Regions from separate parts of the Pseudomonas sp. H3_E04 genome, predicted to be linked through region 4. Evidence: predicted binding sites of a transcription regulator. Region 4 holds the regulator's gene; each other region holds the start of a gene.

Region 1 (3,874 bases), 1.3 Mb from region 4:
CGACAGGTGCGCGATGTGCTGGTCAATGGTCAGTGGGTGGTGCGCGATGGACGGCATGCCGGCGAAGAGCACAGCGCTCGCGCATTCACCCAGGTCCTGCGCGATCTCCTGGGCTGACCCAAAACCAAACTGTGGGAGCGAGCCTGCTCGCGAACGCGGTGTATCAGTCAACATTCATATCAACTGACACACCCTCTTCGCGAGCAGGCTCGCTCCCACAGTTGATTTGTATCGAGGCTTAATTGGAGGTCTTGGCCATCTGCCGATCCGACGCGCGCCAGATCAGGCGTGTGGTGTCGTAACCCTGCTGACGCGCCTTGCTCAGCAATTCTTCACGCACTACACCGTTAACGGTTGGCGTGCGTGACAACAGCCACATGTACTTGCGACTCGGATCGCCGACGATGGCGGTCTTGTAATCGTCGCTGACGTACAACACCCAGTACTCGCCCTTCGCCACACCCGGCACCAGGCGCGAGAACCAGTTATCGAATTCGACCCAGAGCTTGTCGGTCTTGCCTGGCACTTGTGGATAAGCCGTGCCTTTGGCTTCTTCCCATTGCCACTCCGGGGTCAGGCAACGGTTGAGCACGCCGACGTTACCGTCAGGCTTGAGGGTGTAGTGGGCTTCGGATTGCGCGCAGTGGCGCTGAAAGAACATCGGCAAACGTGCCAGTTCATACCAGGTTCCCTGATAACGCTTGAGATTGACGCTGTTGACGGTCTTCGGCGCCAACGGGTCGACGCCGGAAGTGGCGCAGCCAGCCAGTACCAGGCCAGCAAAAAGGATCAGCAATAACCGCTTCATTTTTTTCTCCGTGGGCGCGAAGCCCCGGTTTACTTCAGGCCTTGGCCGGAAAACATCAGCACTTTGTCACCGGCGTATTGCACGCTGATAAAGCTGTTCTTGTCGCCCCAGGTGCAGCTGGACATACCGAGCGCGCCCGAGCAATCGGTGGGCTTGCCGAGGAGGGTTTCCACTTCGGACTTGGCCATGCCGGCCGAGAGCTTGGAGTAGTTTTCCTGATTGACCTTGCTGCATGCGGCCAACAGCACACAAAACGACAGCAGGGCGATAGATCGCAGCGACATGGTGAAACTCCTGGAACGAGGGGGGATGGCATGGTGCCAACCAGAAGCTTAGAAGAGAAAAGTGTCATCTGGTTCCGTGCTCAATTGCCTATTTATCAGCCCGCCTGTCTGACTTTTGCCGATAAATCAGAAACTTTGTGAAGCTGTCGAGCATTTCGTCGACTTTCCGCACAAGCGCCTAATCTTTGGCGCGGCGCGGTCGAAATAAGAGCAGCGCAACGCTGCCGAATATGGCAAATTGCCGCCCTTTCTTGACCAGCCCCTTCGCGGTAGTTCATTCGATGACCAGAAACATGAAATTCAGCCACAAAATCCTGTTGGCTGCTGCCCTTGTGGTGGCCGTTGCGTTCGCCTGTTTCATCTTCTTCAACGACTATCGCCAGCGTCAGGCTTTGAGCAGCAGCACCGAAGCGACCATGCAGGAGCTGGGCAGCCTGACCACCAGCAACATCCAGACCTGGCTGGAAAGCCGCATTCAATTGCTGCAATCGCTGTCGCAGCAGGTCACAGTCGATGGCAACGCGCCCGCCAGCCTGAAGCGCATCATCGACCTGCCCGCCTACACCGGCAATTTCCAGCTCAGCTATTTCGGTGGCGCTGACGGCGTGATGTTCTCGGTGCCGGCCGGCAACCGTGCGCCGGACTACGATCCACGCGCGCGCGGCTGGTACAAAGCGGCCAACAGCGCACAACAGACCATCGTCACCGAACCGTACATCGCCGCCTCGTCGGGCAAACTGGTGATCACCGTCGCCACCCCGGTACAACGTCAGGGCCAGATGCTCGGCGTCGCCGGTGCCGACATTGATCTAACCAGCGTCAGCGCGATCATCAACTCGCTGAACTTCGGCGGCCACGGTCATGCGTTCATTGTCAGCGCCGAAGGCAAGATCCTCATCCACCCGGACAGCAAACTGGTGCTCAAAACGCTGGCCGAGGCCTATCCGAACGGCGCGCCTCAAGTCAGTCAGGGCCTGAAAGAAGTCGAGTTCGACGGCAAGACCCAGTTGATTTCCTTTACTCGCGTCAACGGCGTGCCTTCGGCTGACTGGTACGTGGCGCTGGTGCTCGACAAAGACACCGCGTTCTCGATGCTCAGCGAATTCCGCACCTCGGCACTGATCGCCATGGTCATCGCCGTACTAATCATCATCGGCCTGCTCGGCATGCTGATTCGCGTGCTGATGCAACCGCTGCTGACCATGGGCCGCGCGATGCATGACATCGCTGAAGGCGAAGGCGACCTGACCAAGCGCCTGGTGATTCACGGCAACGATGAATTCGGCGCGCTGGGCACTTCGTTCAACCGCTTCGTCGAGCGCATTCATACGTCGATCCGCGAGGTGTCCTCGGCCACCGGCCAGGTCAACGAAGTCGCCCTGCGTGTGGTCGCTGCCTCGAACTCGTCGATGTACAACTCCGACCAGCAAGCCAGCCGCACCAACAGCGTCGCCGCTGCGATCAATCAGCTTGGTGCCGCCGCACAGGAAATCGCCCAGAACGCCGCCCTCGCCTCGCAACATTCCAGCGACGCGCGCAACCTGGCGGTCGATGGCCAGCAGGTCGTGGATAAAACCATTCAGGCCATGCAGCAACTGTCGGCAAAAATCAGCGACTCCTGCGGCAACATCGAAACGCTGAACAGCAACACGGTGAACATCGGCCAGATTCTCGAGGTGATCACCAGCATTTCCCAGCAGACCAACTTGCTCGCGCTCAACGCCGCCATCGAGGCTGCGCGCGCCGGTGAAGCCGGACGCGGTTTCGCCGTGGTCGCCGACGAGGTGCGCAACCTCGCGCACCGCACCCAGGATTCGGCGCAGCAAGTGCAGAAGATGATCGAAGAGTTGCAGGTCGGCGCACGCCAGGCGGTGACCATCATGACCGAGAGCCAGCGCGAGAGCGAAAGCAGCGTCGGCATCGCCAACCAGGCCGGCGAGCGTCTGGGCAGCGTGACCCAGCGCATCGGCGAAATCGACGGCATGAACCAGTCGGTAGCCACCGCGACCGAAGAGCAAACCGCCGTGGTCGAGTCGATCAACGTTGATATCAACGAGATCAACACGCTGAATCAGGAGGGTGTGGAAAACTTGCAGGCGACGTTGCGCGCGTGTTCGGACCTTGAGCAGCAGGCGGCACGGTTGAAGCATCTCGTCGGCAGCTTCAGGATTTAAGCCGCGGCCTCAGGCCTCTTCGCGAGCAGGCTCGCTCCCACAGTGGAATGCATTTCAATTGTGGGAGCGAGCCTGCTCGCGAAAGCGGCATAAGCCGCACTGAGGATTCAGAACCTTGAGCCGGGCCTGGACAGGAACTCCAATTCCTCAGACGTAGACTCCCGCCCCAACACCGCATTGCGATGCGGAAACCTTCCAAACCGCGCAATCACGTTCTGATGCCGCTCGGCATAATCCAGATTGTCGGCAAACACCGCCCGCTCCGACTCTGGCTGTTCAGCCACCAATCCAATAAATCTGGAAACGGCTTCGTTCTGCACTGCGAGGTTTTCGCAGTGTTCGAATACCAGATAAATGAATACCCGCTGAATCGGTTTCAACTGCCGATCGAAATCCGCTGCAATGCCTTGCGCGACAAGCTTCTGTGCGCGCAGATCACCGGAAAAGGCTTTGGGAGTGTCGCGATAGATCATGCGCGGCAGTTGATCGAGCAACAACACCACCGCCAGCCAACCTTCGGGACATTGCGTCCACTCGGTCAATTCACCGGCCAGCGCCTGATCGACAAAGACCCCGAAACGCGTCTGCGCTTCGAGGTCTTGGCTGTT
Region 2 (3,874 bases), 1.3 Mb from region 4:
CGTGAGATCGGTGCCGACGAGATCCGTCGGCAACTGCACAACGAACATATTCTGTCGCTGGAGCAAGAGGCGCGGAAGATTTTCAATCCGAACCAGCAGGAGCCGACGCCGCCTGAGCATGTGGGCGAGCAGACGATTCACAGCGCTGCCGCTCCGACTGCACCTGCACCTGCACCTGCACCTGCACCAGCTGTAACACCGCCAGGACCGGCGCCGGTTACTGCGAACACATCGGTTGAACACGTAGCGCCCTCCGCCGCGCCGGCTACACCAGCGCCTCAAGACCCTACACTGCCGCCGCGAGCCCCATGAGCGATCTCCCCGAAAACGACCAGCACATGCCGCTGGTATCGCACCTCACCGAGTTGCGCACCCGTCTGCTGCGTTGCGTGGCGGCGATCTTCATTATCTTTGCCGGGCTGTTCGCGTTTACCCAGCAGATCTACACCTTCGTCTCGACGCCGCTGCGCCAGTACCTGCCGGTCGGCGCGACGATGATCGCCACAGACGTGTCGTCGCCGTTCCTGACGCCGCTGAAGCTGACCATGATGGTTTCGCTGTTCCTCGCGATTCCAGTGATCCTGCATCAGATCTGGGGCTTTATCGCGCCGGGCCTGTACAAGCATGAAAAACGCGTCGCGGTGCCGCTGCTGATCTCCAGCATCCTGCTGTTCTACATCGGCATGGCGTTCGCCTATTACTTCGTCTTTCCGCTGATCTTCAAGTTCTTCGCCGCCGCTACACCGGCCGGCGTGGAGATGATGACCGACATCGCCAGCTACCTCGATTTCGTCATGACGCTGTTCTTCGCCTTCGGCGTGGCGTTCGAGATTCCGGTGGCGGTAGTGCTGCTGGTGTGGATCGGCGTAGTCGACGTCAAATACCTGAAGAAGATCCGCCCGTACGTGATCATCGGCTGCTTCGTGGTCGGCATGATCCTCACTCCGCCGGACATCTTTTCGCAGACCCTGCTGGCCGTGCCGATGTGGATGCTGTTCGAAATCGGCATCCTCTTCGGCGCGCTGGTCAGCAAGCGCGAACGCCCGGACGAAACACCAGCCGACGACCACAACGACCAGCCGCCAGCGACCCAGGCATGAACCTGCTGCTGCTCGAAGAGGCCGATTTCATTGCGGCGGACCGCGTGATCCTGCGTGATCGCCGTCTGACCCACATGCAGGAAGTGCATCGCTCGGAAGTCGGCGACAGCCTGCGCGTCGGGCGCATCAACGGGTTGATGGGTTCGGCCGAGTTGCTGCGTCTGGAAGCGGGCGAAGCGGAGCTGCGTGTCAGCCTCGACCAGCCACCGCCGGCCAAGTTGCCGCTGACTCTAGTGCTGGCATTGCCCCGGCCGAAAATGCTCCGCCGAGTGTTCCAGACTGTCGCGACCATGGGTGTGGCCAAGGTGGTTCTGGTCAACAGCTATCGCGTCGAAAAAAGCTTCTGGCAGACGCCATTTCTGGAGCCGGAAGCGATTCGTGAGCAGTTGATCCTCGGGCTCGAACAGGCTCGCGATACGGTGTTGCCGCAAATCGTCATCGAGAAGCGCTTCAAGCCTTTCGTTGAAGATCGACTGCCAGCGATCAGCGAGGGCACCCTCGGCCTGGTCGGCCATCCTGGCAACTTCCCGCCCTGCCCTCGTGCGCTGAACGAGCCAGTGACGCTGGCCATCGGCCCCGAGGGTGGTTGGATTCCTTACGAAATCGATCTGCTGGCCAAATCCGGCCTGCAACCGGTGCAACTGGGCGAGCGCATCCTGCGCGTCGAAACCGCCGTCACCGCCCTGCTCGCACGCCTTTTCTAACCCGACACAGGTTCCGTGTAGGAGCTGCCGAAGGCTGCGATCTTTTGATTTTGTTTTAGAAGCAAGATCAAAGGATCGCGCAGCCTCGTTGCACTCGTCAGCTCCTACAGGCTCCTACAAGCTCCTACGGGCGCGGACAAGTGGCGTTACAGATTGCCATCACCCAGCCGATACAACTCCTATAAGTCCAATTAAGTGGTCCGAAGGGAGTGGTCGCATGTACCGTTGGTTAGCCGAGAGTCTTGGAAACGTCAGCGTCAAACGCAAGCTGGGCATCGGTTTCGGCCTGGTGCTATTGCTGACGCTGTTGATCACTTTCACCGGCTGGACCGGCATGAGCGGCATCATCAGCCGTGGCGACAAGCTCGGCTTCATTTCCAGCCTCAACGAGTTGACCAAGGACCTGCGCCTGGCGCGCATGGACTACGACATGCGCCGTGGCGAACAGGGCCCGGGCGCGGTCAATGGATACCTCAACCAACTCGAGAGCGGCCTGCAATCGGCACGCGGCATGATCGAGCAGCCGTCCGATGTGGCGATGGTGGACCAACAGCTTGCTGCGGTCGCCGAATACAAACGCGCTTTCGGCGAAATGACCCAGGCCACCGTCCAGCGTGAAGATGCGCGCAGCAAGCTTGGCGCCAACGCTGACAATGCTGTGGCCAAGGTCGGCGAAGTCGAAAGTGCGCTGCTGCAAGGCGACAGCGTTGCGCAGTACAACGCTGTCATCGAGCTGAGCAAACTGTTGCAGCAGGCGCGCTATCAGGTGCGCGGTTACACCTACAGCGGCAAGGCCGATGCCGAGCAACCGGCGCTGACCGCCATCGACAACGCCCTGAAAAATCTCGAGAGCCTGCCGACCCGAGTGCCAGAGCAGCACATCGCCAACCTGCAGCAGGCCACCGACTCGCTCAAGGCCTATCGCGCCGCCGTCGCTCAGTTCCGTGATTCACAGGTCAAGAACACCGCCGCACTGGCCAACATGTCGGCTCAGGGCGACATCCTGATCGCGGCCAGCAAGAAGCTCACTGAATCGCAAACCGTGGTGCGCGACACCGATGCTGCCCATGCCAAGAACATGCTGCTGGTCGCCACTGCGCTGGCACTGGCCTTCGGTCTGATTGCCGCTTGGGCGATCACCCGGCAAATCATCATTCCGCTGACCCAGACCCTGAAAGTCGCCGAACGCGTGGCCGCCGGCGACCTGACCCACAACCTGGTGTCCCTGCGTCGCGACGAACTTGGCCAGTTGCAGCGCTCGATGCAAAGCATGACCCAAGGCCTGCGCGAATTGATCGGCGGCATCAGCGACGGCGTCACGCAGATCGCCAGCGCCGCCGAAGAACTCTCGGCGGTGACCGAGCAGACCAGCGCCGGGGTCAACAATCAGAAGGTCGAGACTGATCAGGTCGCCACCGCCATGAATGAGATGGCCGCCACCGTGCAGGAAGTCGCACGCAACGCTGAAGAAGCTTCGGAAGCCGCCGTCGCCGCCGACCAACAGGCCCGTGAAGGCGACAAGGTCGTCGGCGAAGCCATCGCGCAGATCGAACGTCTGGCGCTTGAGGTCAGCCACTCCACCGAAGCCATGGGCGAGCTCAAGCGTGAAAGCGACAAGATCGGCAGCGTCCTCGATGTGATCAAGTCGGTGGCCCAGCAAACCAACCTGCTGGCTCTCAACGCCGCCATCGAAGCGGCCCGCGCCGGGGAAGCCGGACGTGGGTTCGCCGTGGTTGCCGACGAAGTCCGCAGCCTCGCCCAGCGCACGCAGAAATCCACGGAAGAGATCGAAGAGCTGATCGTCGGCCTGCAAAACGGCACCCAGCAAGTGGCGACCATCATGGACAACAGCCGCAGCCTGACCGACAGCAGCGTCGAGCTGACCCGGCGCGCCGGTGGCTCACTGGAGAGCATTACCCGCACCGTCTCGGCGATCCAGGCGATGAACCAGCAGATTGCCGCTGCTGCCGAGCAGCAGAGCGCCGTGGCCGAAGAGATCAACCGCAGCGTGCTCAACGTGCGCGATGTGTCCGATCAGACCTCGGCGGCGAGTGAAGAGACCGCTGCGTC
Region 3 (3,874 bases), 2.6 Mb from region 4:
CGCCGCGTGCACAAGCGGCGCATCAACAAGCCTCATTGCTGGCCAAGTCGCTGAAACTGCGCATCGAAGGCAAGACCCTGCCGGAGTACAAATACACCGACTACGGCTCGCTGATTTCGCTGTCGCGTTTTTCTGCTGTGGGTAACTTGATGGGTAACCTGACCGGCAGCGTGATGCTCGAGGGCTGGCTGGCGCGGATGTTCTATGTGTCGCTGTACCGCATGCACCAGATGGCACTGTACGGCCCGTTCCGCACGGCGATGCTGATGCTGGGCAGCAAGATTGGTCGCGGCACCGAGCCGCGTCTGAAACTGCACTAAAGCGCCAACCCGTGGGAGCGAGCCTGCTCGCGAAAGCGGTTGGTCAGTCAACACTGTCGTTGAATGATCCGGCCCCTTCGCGAGCAGGCTCGCTCCCACATTGTTGCGTGCTGTTCTCAAATCAGTAGGCGAAGGCCTGCAATGAATCGCTGTTCATCAGAGCTGGAAGCGCCGCACCATGCCCTGTAGCGCATTGGCCAGTTGCGACAGTTCATGGCTCGATGCGCTGGTCTGATCAGCCCCCGCAGCCGAACGCACCGACAGGTCGCGAATGTTCACCAGATTGCGATCCACTTCCCGCGCCACTTGCGCCTGTTCTTCAGCGGCGCTGGCGATCACCAGGTTGCGCTCGTGAATCTCGTGCACCGACGCTGTGATCGTCACCAGCGCCTCGCCCGCCCGCTCAGCCAGAACCAAAGTGCTTGCCGCGCGGGAGGCGCTGGCCTGCATTGACTCCAGCGCCTGGCTCGAACCGCTGCGCATGCCTTGCACCATCTGTTCGATTTCCTGCGTCGATTGCTGGGTGCGATACGCCAGCGCGCGCACCTCATCAGCTACCACCGCAAAACCTCGACCGCTTTCGCCCGCTCGTGCTGCCTCGATGGCAGCGTTGAGCGCCAGCAGATTGGTCTGCTCAGCGATGGCGCGAATCACGTCCAGAACCTTGCCGATGTCCTGCGACTGATTGGCCAGCGACTGCACCAGTTCACCGGTGTTCTGCACATCGCTGGCCAGCGCATTGATCGCGCTGGCGGTTTCGCTCACGCGCTCCTGGCCCAATCGCGCCGATTGACTGGACTGGCGCGTGGCATCGGACGTCGACACCGCGTTGCGTGCGACTTCCTCCACCGCAGCGGTCATCTGGTTGACCGCAGTGGCGGCTTGCTCGATTTCGTTGTTCTGCTCTTGCAGGCCCTGGGTGCTGTTGACGGTGACGGCGCTCAGTTCATCCGCAGCGGTGGCCAGTTGCGTGGCTGAGCCGCTGATACCTTGCAGGGTCTCGCGCAGGTTCTGTTGCATCGTCGCGAGGGCCTTGAGCAAGCGGCTGACTTCGTCGTTGCCATGGGTTTCGATCGGCCGGGTGAGGTCGCCCTGCGCCACGCTTTCAGCGGCGCTTACGGCGCTGCTCAGCGGCCGGACGATACTGCGCGTGAGCAACATCGCCAGCGCCACTGTGGCCAGCGCTGCCAAGGCAATGAACAGGGTCACGATGGTCCGCGAGGTTTCATAATGCGCAGCGGACTTTTCGCTTTCGGCGGCGACCTGGCGGGCGAACAGATCGGCGAGATCGTTGAGTTGCTTGCCGGAGCCGTCGACCACGGTCTTCATGTCAACCAGGAGCAATTTGGTCAGCTCGTCACGCTTGCCTTGCTCGGCAAGGGTGAATGACTGGGCAATGCCGGTGCGATAGGCGGCGAAGGTTTTCTTGAACTGGTCATACAGCTGCTGACCTTCGGCAGTGTCGACCAGTTTGTCGTAGGCAGCGATCTTCTCGCTCAGCTCCTTGTCACGGGTGTCCATCTGGCCGCGATAGGTGGCGATGTTGGCCGGATCCTGATCGAGCGCCATGCGCAGGGAGATGGTGCGGATGCGCAACATCAGTTCACGGATCTCGTCGCCGCCACGGATGCTCGGCAACCAGCGATTCTCCACCGCCACCTCACTGTCGCGAATGCTCGACATCTGCCCCAGCGCAAACACGCCAAGCAAGGCCACCAACACCGCGATCAGGGCAAATCCCAAGGCAGCCCGGGGAGCAATATTCAACTGACGAAGCAACATGACGAACGCCCTTATTCTTGTAATGGCCAGATCAAGGGGCGAAGCGTTGGCAGTCCCCTCGTGTTAGCGGGCTATCGGCAGGTTGTATGACGACTTGAAGGGATTCGCCTTTGGGCAGGCAAAAAAAATCCCCGTATCTTTCGATACGAGGATTTTTAATATGGTCGGGGTAAGGGGATTCGAACTCCTGACATCCTGCTCCCAAAGCAGGCGCGCTACCGGACTGCGCTATACCCCGGTAAAAAAAAGGCGACCTTTCAAAGATCGCCTTCTTCGATCAGCGCTTTTGGCCTCTGATCTTAAGATTCGATCCCAGCGCAAACTGGTTTCAAAAATGGTGGGTCGTGTGGGATTCGAACCTACGACCAATTGGTTAAAAGCCAACTGCTCTACCAACTGAGCTAACGACCCAAATATGGTCGGGGTAAGGGGATTCGAACTCCTGACATCCTGCTCCCAAAGCAGGCGCGCTACCGGACTGCGCTATACCCCGGTTTGAAATTGGCTCCGTGACCAGGACTCGAACCTGGGACCCAATGATTAACAGTCATTTGCTCTACCGACTGAGCTATCACGGAACTACATATTTCAATTTACAACGGTGAAGCTTTGTTGCATCTCGCCACCCGTTCGCATCGCTGCGTTCGTGTGTCTGAGGCGCGCTATTCTACAACCTAGAACACCTCTGTCAACCCCCTAAATTGCTTTCAAGTTAATGATTTGCAACTTATTTCAGTTTCCAACCCAGTGGGTTGAAACGCTGCCGGTGACTGACTGCGGGGCGCACTTTACAAGCCTTTTCCTTTGAGTTCAACAGCCTGGCGAAAAAAAGGCCTCGCAATGCGAGGCCTTCCCGGTTTCATTGCCGCTGAGGCTTAGCCAAAAACGATTTCGTCGTTCTCGACCTTGCCGGTGGCGGTGTCGCCCGGCATGAAATGACCCGACAGGATCAACTGCGCCAGCGGGTTTTCGATCCAGCGCTGGATCGCCCGTTTCAAAGGACGTGCGCCATACACCGGGTCGTAACCGACGGCGATCAGCTTGTCCATCGCTTCCGGGCTCAGCTCCAGCTTCAGCTCGCGCTCGGCCAGACGGCTGCGCAGGCGGCCCAACTGGATCTCGGTAATCCCGGCGATCTGATCTCGCGCCAGCGGCTCGAAGATCACCACCTCGTCGACCCGGTTGATGAACTCCGGACGGAAATGCGACGTCAGCGCGTCCATCACCGCAGCACGCTGCGCCTCACGATCACCGACCAGTTCCTGGATCTGCATCGACCCCAGGTTCGAAGTCATTACGATCACCGTGTTGCGGAAGTCCACCGTGCGCCCGTGGCTATCGGTCAGACGGCCATCCTCGAGCACTTGCAGAAGGATGTTGAAAACATCCGGGTGCGCCTTCTCGACTTCGTCCATAAGGATCACCGAATACGGCTTGCGACGCACCGCTTCAGTCAGATAACCGCCCTCTTCATAGCCGACGTAGCCCGGTGGCGCACCGATCAGACGAGCCACGGAATGTTTCTCCATGAACTCGGACATGTCGATCCGCACCATCGCCTCTTCAGTATCGAAGAGGAATTCGGCCAGCGCCTTGCACAGCTCGGTTTTACCGACACCGGTCGGGCCGAGGAACATGAACGAGCCGCTCGGACGATTCGGGTCGGACAATCCGGCGCGGGAGCGCCGCACGGCGTTGGCCACAGCCACGACCGCTTCTTCCTGACCGATTACCCGTTTGTGCAACAGGCTCTCCATCTTCATCAGCTTGTC
Region 4 (3,874 bases):
GCTGAACATGCTGTTCACCGCGTCCAGTGCTTCGAGCACCACGTCCATCAGTTCTGCATCAACGCGACGCTCACCCTTGCGCAGGATGTCGAACACGTTTTCGGCGATGTGACAGCACTCCACCAGCTCATTGAGCTGAAGGAAGCCGGCGCCCCCTTTTACAGTGTGGAAACCGCGAAAAATTGCATTGAGCAGATCTGCATCATCCGGGCGGCTTTCCAGCTCGACCAGTTGTTCGGACAGTTGCTCAAGAATCTCGCCGGCCTCAACCAGGAAATCCTGAAGGATCTCTTCATCGGCGCCGAAGCTCATTAATGGGGTGCTCCTACAGGTCTAAAAACCCAAAAAACCCGAATTCCGAAACTCTAGAATCCAAGGCTGGATAACAAATCGTCCACATCGTCCTGACCGGACACAACGTCTTCTCGTTTATCGGCATGAATCTGCGGACCTTCACCCTGCGAGAGATGTTTTTGTGGATCTTTTTCAGCAAGCATTGCAGCGCGGTCATGTTCGATGCCCGCAAAGCGGTCGACCTGACTGGCCATGAGCACGAGTTTGAGCAGATTGCTTTCGACTTCGGTGACCAGTTGGGTCACACGCTTGATCACTTGACCTGTGAGGTCCTGGTAATCCTGAGCCAGCAGGATGTCGTTGAGGTTGCTCGACACCGCACGGTTGTCCGTGCTGCTGCGTGACAGAAAACCGTCGACCCGGCGCGCCAGTTCGCGGAACTCTTCAGCCCCGACCTCGCGACGCATGAAGCGGCCCCAATCGGCGCTCAACGTCTGCGCTTCATCAGCGAGACTGTTGACCACCGGCGTGGCGCTTTCCACCAGATCCATGGTGCGGTTGGCCGCGGCTTCCGTCAGCTTGACCACATAGCCCAGGCGTTCGGTGGCGTCGGTGATTTGCGACACTTCCTCGGCCTGCGGCATGTGCGGATCGATCTGGAAATTGACGATCGCACTGTGCAGTTCACGTGTGAGCTTGCCCACTTCCTGATACAGGCCGCGGTCACGGGTCTGATTGAGCTCATGGATCAGTTGCACCGCGTCGCCGAACTTGCCTTTTTCAAGGCTCTCGACCAGTTCGACCGCGTGTTTTTTCAGGGTCGATTCGAAATCGCCCTGTGATGATTCGTTATGCTCCATAGCTCCCCCGCGCATTCATCAGCCGATGCGTTCGAAAATCTTCTCGATTTTGTCTTTCAACGCTTGAGCCGTGAAAGGTTTGACCACGTAACCGTTCACACCGGCCTGAGCGGCCTCGATGATCTGCTCGCGCTTGGCTTCAGCAGTCACCATCAACACCGGGAGGTGCTTGAGTTTTTCATCGGCGCGCACGTGACGCAGCAGGTCGATACCGGTCATGCCCGGCATGTTCCAGTCCGTTACCAGAAAGTCGATGCTGCCGCTGTTGAGCACCGGAATGGCAGTGGTGCCATCGTCGGCCTCGACGGTGTTGGTGAACCCAAGATCGCGCAGCAGGTTCTTGATGATCCGCCGCATCGTTGAGAAGTCATCAACGATGAGGATTTTCATGTCTTTGTTCAATTCGACCTCCAAGCAGTCTTAAACGCGCCCAGCACCTGGACGCGCCACTTCAATCAATCGGCATAGCACTCGAAGTTTGTCTGGAGCACAACGGATCGAGACCGGCGCCGTTCATCACCGCACCAGCCTCGTTTCGCAGTGTCCCCACACTGCCTTCAGCGCGCTCGCCACTCCCCCAAACGCCCCCGCAGACGGGCCGCGCACTGGCTGTGTAACTGGCTGACCCGCGATTCACTGACGCCAAGGACTTCACCGATTTCCTTGAGGTTCAGCTCTTCGTCGTAGTACAGCGCCAACACCAGTCGCTCACGCTCCGGCAAATTGGCAATCGCGTCCGCCAGCGCCGCCTGGAAGCGTTCATCTTCCAGATCGCGTGACGGCTCCATATGAGCACTCGCGCCATCCTCGTGCAGCCCTTCGTGTTCGCCGTCCTGCAGCAGGTCGTCGAAACTGAACAGGCGACTGCCCAAGGTGTCATTCAGAATCCCGTAGTAATCGTCGAGACTCAATTGGAGTTCGGCCGCAACCTCGTGATCTTTAGCGTCACGGCCGGTTTTAGCTTCAATCGAGCGAATCGCGTCGCTGACCATCCTGGTATTACGGTGAACCGAGCGTGGCGCCCAGTCCCCTTTGCGCACTTCATCGAGCATCGCGCCGCGGATTCGAATGCCCGCGTACGTTTCGAAACTGGCGCCTTTGCTGGCGTCGTATTTGGTCGAGACTTCCAGCAAACCGATCATCCCGGCCTGGATCAGGTCTTCGACCTGCACGCTGGCCGGCAGGCGCGCCAGCAAGTGATAGGCAATGCGCTTGACCAGTGGCGCGTAGCGCTCGATCAATTCGTATTGCGCGTCACGCGCCGACTTTTTGTAAAGATTCATGCCACTGGCGGTCATATCACAGGCCCTGCGGTTTGCTGCACGAGACGCTCGACGAAAAATTCCAGGTGCCCGCGCGGGTTGGCCGGCAGCGGCCAGGTGTCGACCTTCTGGGCAATGGCCTTGAAGGCCAGCGCGCACTTGGAACGGGGAAAGGCTTCGTAGACGGCGCGCTGCTTCTGCACCGCTTTGCGCACGCTTTCGTCGTACGGCACGGCGCCGACGTATTGTAGGGCGACGTCGAGGAAGCGATCCGTGACCTTGGTCAACTTGGCGAACAGGTTGCGCCCTTCCTGCGGGCTCTGCGCCATGTTGGCCAGCACGCGGAAGCGGTTCATGCCGTAGTCGCGGTTGAGCAACTTGATCAGCGCGTAAGCGTCGGTGATCGAAGTCGGCTCGTCGCAGACCACCAGCAACACTTCCTGGGCGGCGCGCACGAAACTGACTACCGAGTCACCAATGCCCGCAGCGGTGTCGATCACCAGCACGTCGAGATTGTCGCCGATGTCGCTGAACGCCTGGATCAGGCCAGCGTGTTGCGCCGGGCTCAGGTGCACCATGCTCTGCGTGCCGGAGGCCGCCGGCACGATGCGAATCCCGCCCGGGCCCTGCAACAGCACGTCGCGCAGTTCGCAACGGCCTTCGATGACGTCGGCCAGTGTGCGCTTGGGTGTCAGCCCCAGCAGAACGTCGACGTTGGCCAGGCCCAGGTCGGCGTCCAGCAGCATGACCCGACGGCCAAGCTCTGCCAGCGCCAGCGACAAGTTCACTGACACGTTAGTCTTGCCGACGCCACCTTTGCCGCCGGTCACCGCGATCACCTGTACGGGATGCATGCTGCCCATGTTATTTCTTTACCTTGTCTTGCATAGACGGAGGCCACATTACTGGCTGCGCGTTCACGATCGGAACAATGCGTGGCAGACCATCGATGTAGGTACAAAAACTGTTCATGATTACCTCAGCCAACCTGCTTGGTCGGGCTGTGATAGATATCAGCGAACATGTCAGCCATGGCTTCTTCGCTGGGTTCTTCCTGCATTTGCACGCTGACGGCGCGGCTGACCAGTTGATGACGGCGCGGCAGATGCAGATCATCCGGAATCCGTGGGCCATCGGTCAGGTACGCGACCGGCAATTCATGACTGATCGCCAGGCTCAACACTTCGCCGAGACTGGCCGTTTCATCCAGTTTAGTCAGGATGCAACCGGCGAGCCCGCAACGCTTGTAACTGTGATAAGCGGCGGTTAGAACCTGTTTCTGGCTGGTGGTTGCCAGGACCAGATAATTTTTTGAGCGAATGCCACGCCCGGCCAGGCTCTCGAGCTGCATGCGCAACGCCGGATCACTGGCTTGCAGCCCGGCAGTATCGATCAAAACCACGCGTTTGCGTAGCAGTGGATCCAATGCCTGCACCAGCGACTGGCCGGGATCGACGT

The links. Region 4 encodes FliA, which starts transcription of late flagellar genes. Its sites were predicted from a motif close to CTAAAGTTTNNNNNNNNNNNGCCGNTAA; they were not measured.
Region 1: a site for FliA is predicted at 1,271-1,298, ahead of AB4N53_RS21645 (methyl-accepting chemotaxis protein). Genes of this name have one in related genera too.
Region 2: a site for FliA is predicted at 1,951-1,978, ahead of AB4N53_RS21740 (methyl-accepting chemotaxis protein). Genes of this name have one in related genera too.
Region 3: a site for FliA is predicted at 2,174-2,201, ahead of AB4N53_RS15520 (methyl-accepting chemotaxis protein). Genes of this name have one in related genera too.

Annotation. Positions count from the first base shown of each region.
Region 1 covers NZ_CP162797.1:4,792,592-4,796,465, reverse strand. The annotation lists gene AB4N53_RS21660 (formimidoylglutamate deiminase) at 1-117, shown strand, start outside; gene AB4N53_RS21655 (lipocalin family protein) at 239-808, opposite strand; gene AB4N53_RS21650 (hypothetical protein) at 838-1,092, opposite strand; gene AB4N53_RS21645 (methyl-accepting chemotaxis protein) at 1,374-3,266, shown strand; gene AB4N53_RS21640 (DUF924 family protein) at 3,374-3,874, opposite strand, start outside.
Region 2 covers NZ_CP162797.1:4,818,776-4,822,649, reverse strand. The annotation lists gene tatB (Sec-independent protein translocase protein TatB) at 1-312, shown strand, start outside; gene tatC (twin-arginine translocase subunit TatC) at 309-1,100, shown strand; gene AB4N53_RS21745 (16S rRNA (uracil(1498)-N(3))-methyltransferase) at 1,097-1,804, shown strand; gene AB4N53_RS21740 (methyl-accepting chemotaxis protein) at 2,022-3,874, shown strand, end outside.
Region 3 covers NZ_CP162797.1:3,448,503-3,452,376, forward strand. The annotation lists gene AB4N53_RS15515 (NAD(P)/FAD-dependent oxidoreductase) at 1-320, shown strand, start outside; gene AB4N53_RS15520 (methyl-accepting chemotaxis protein) at 477-2,102, opposite strand; tRNA gene AB4N53_RS15525 (tRNA-Pro) at 2,264-2,340, opposite strand; tRNA gene AB4N53_RS15530 (tRNA-Lys) at 2,438-2,513, opposite strand; tRNA gene AB4N53_RS15535 (tRNA-Pro) at 2,519-2,595, opposite strand; tRNA gene AB4N53_RS15540 (tRNA-Asn) at 2,605-2,680, opposite strand; gene clpB (ATP-dependent chaperone ClpB) at 2,978-3,874, opposite strand, start outside.
Region 4 covers NZ_CP162797.1:200,994-204,867, reverse strand. The annotation lists gene AB4N53_RS00935 (chemotaxis protein CheA) at 1-312, opposite strand, end outside; gene AB4N53_RS00930 (protein phosphatase CheZ) at 366-1,154, opposite strand; gene AB4N53_RS00925 (chemotaxis response regulator CheY) at 1,173-1,544, opposite strand; gene fliA (RNA polymerase sigma factor FliA) at 1,712-2,452, opposite strand; gene fleN (flagellar synthesis regulator FleN) at 2,449-3,279, opposite strand; gene flhF (flagellar biosynthesis protein FlhF) at 3,396-3,874, opposite strand, start outside.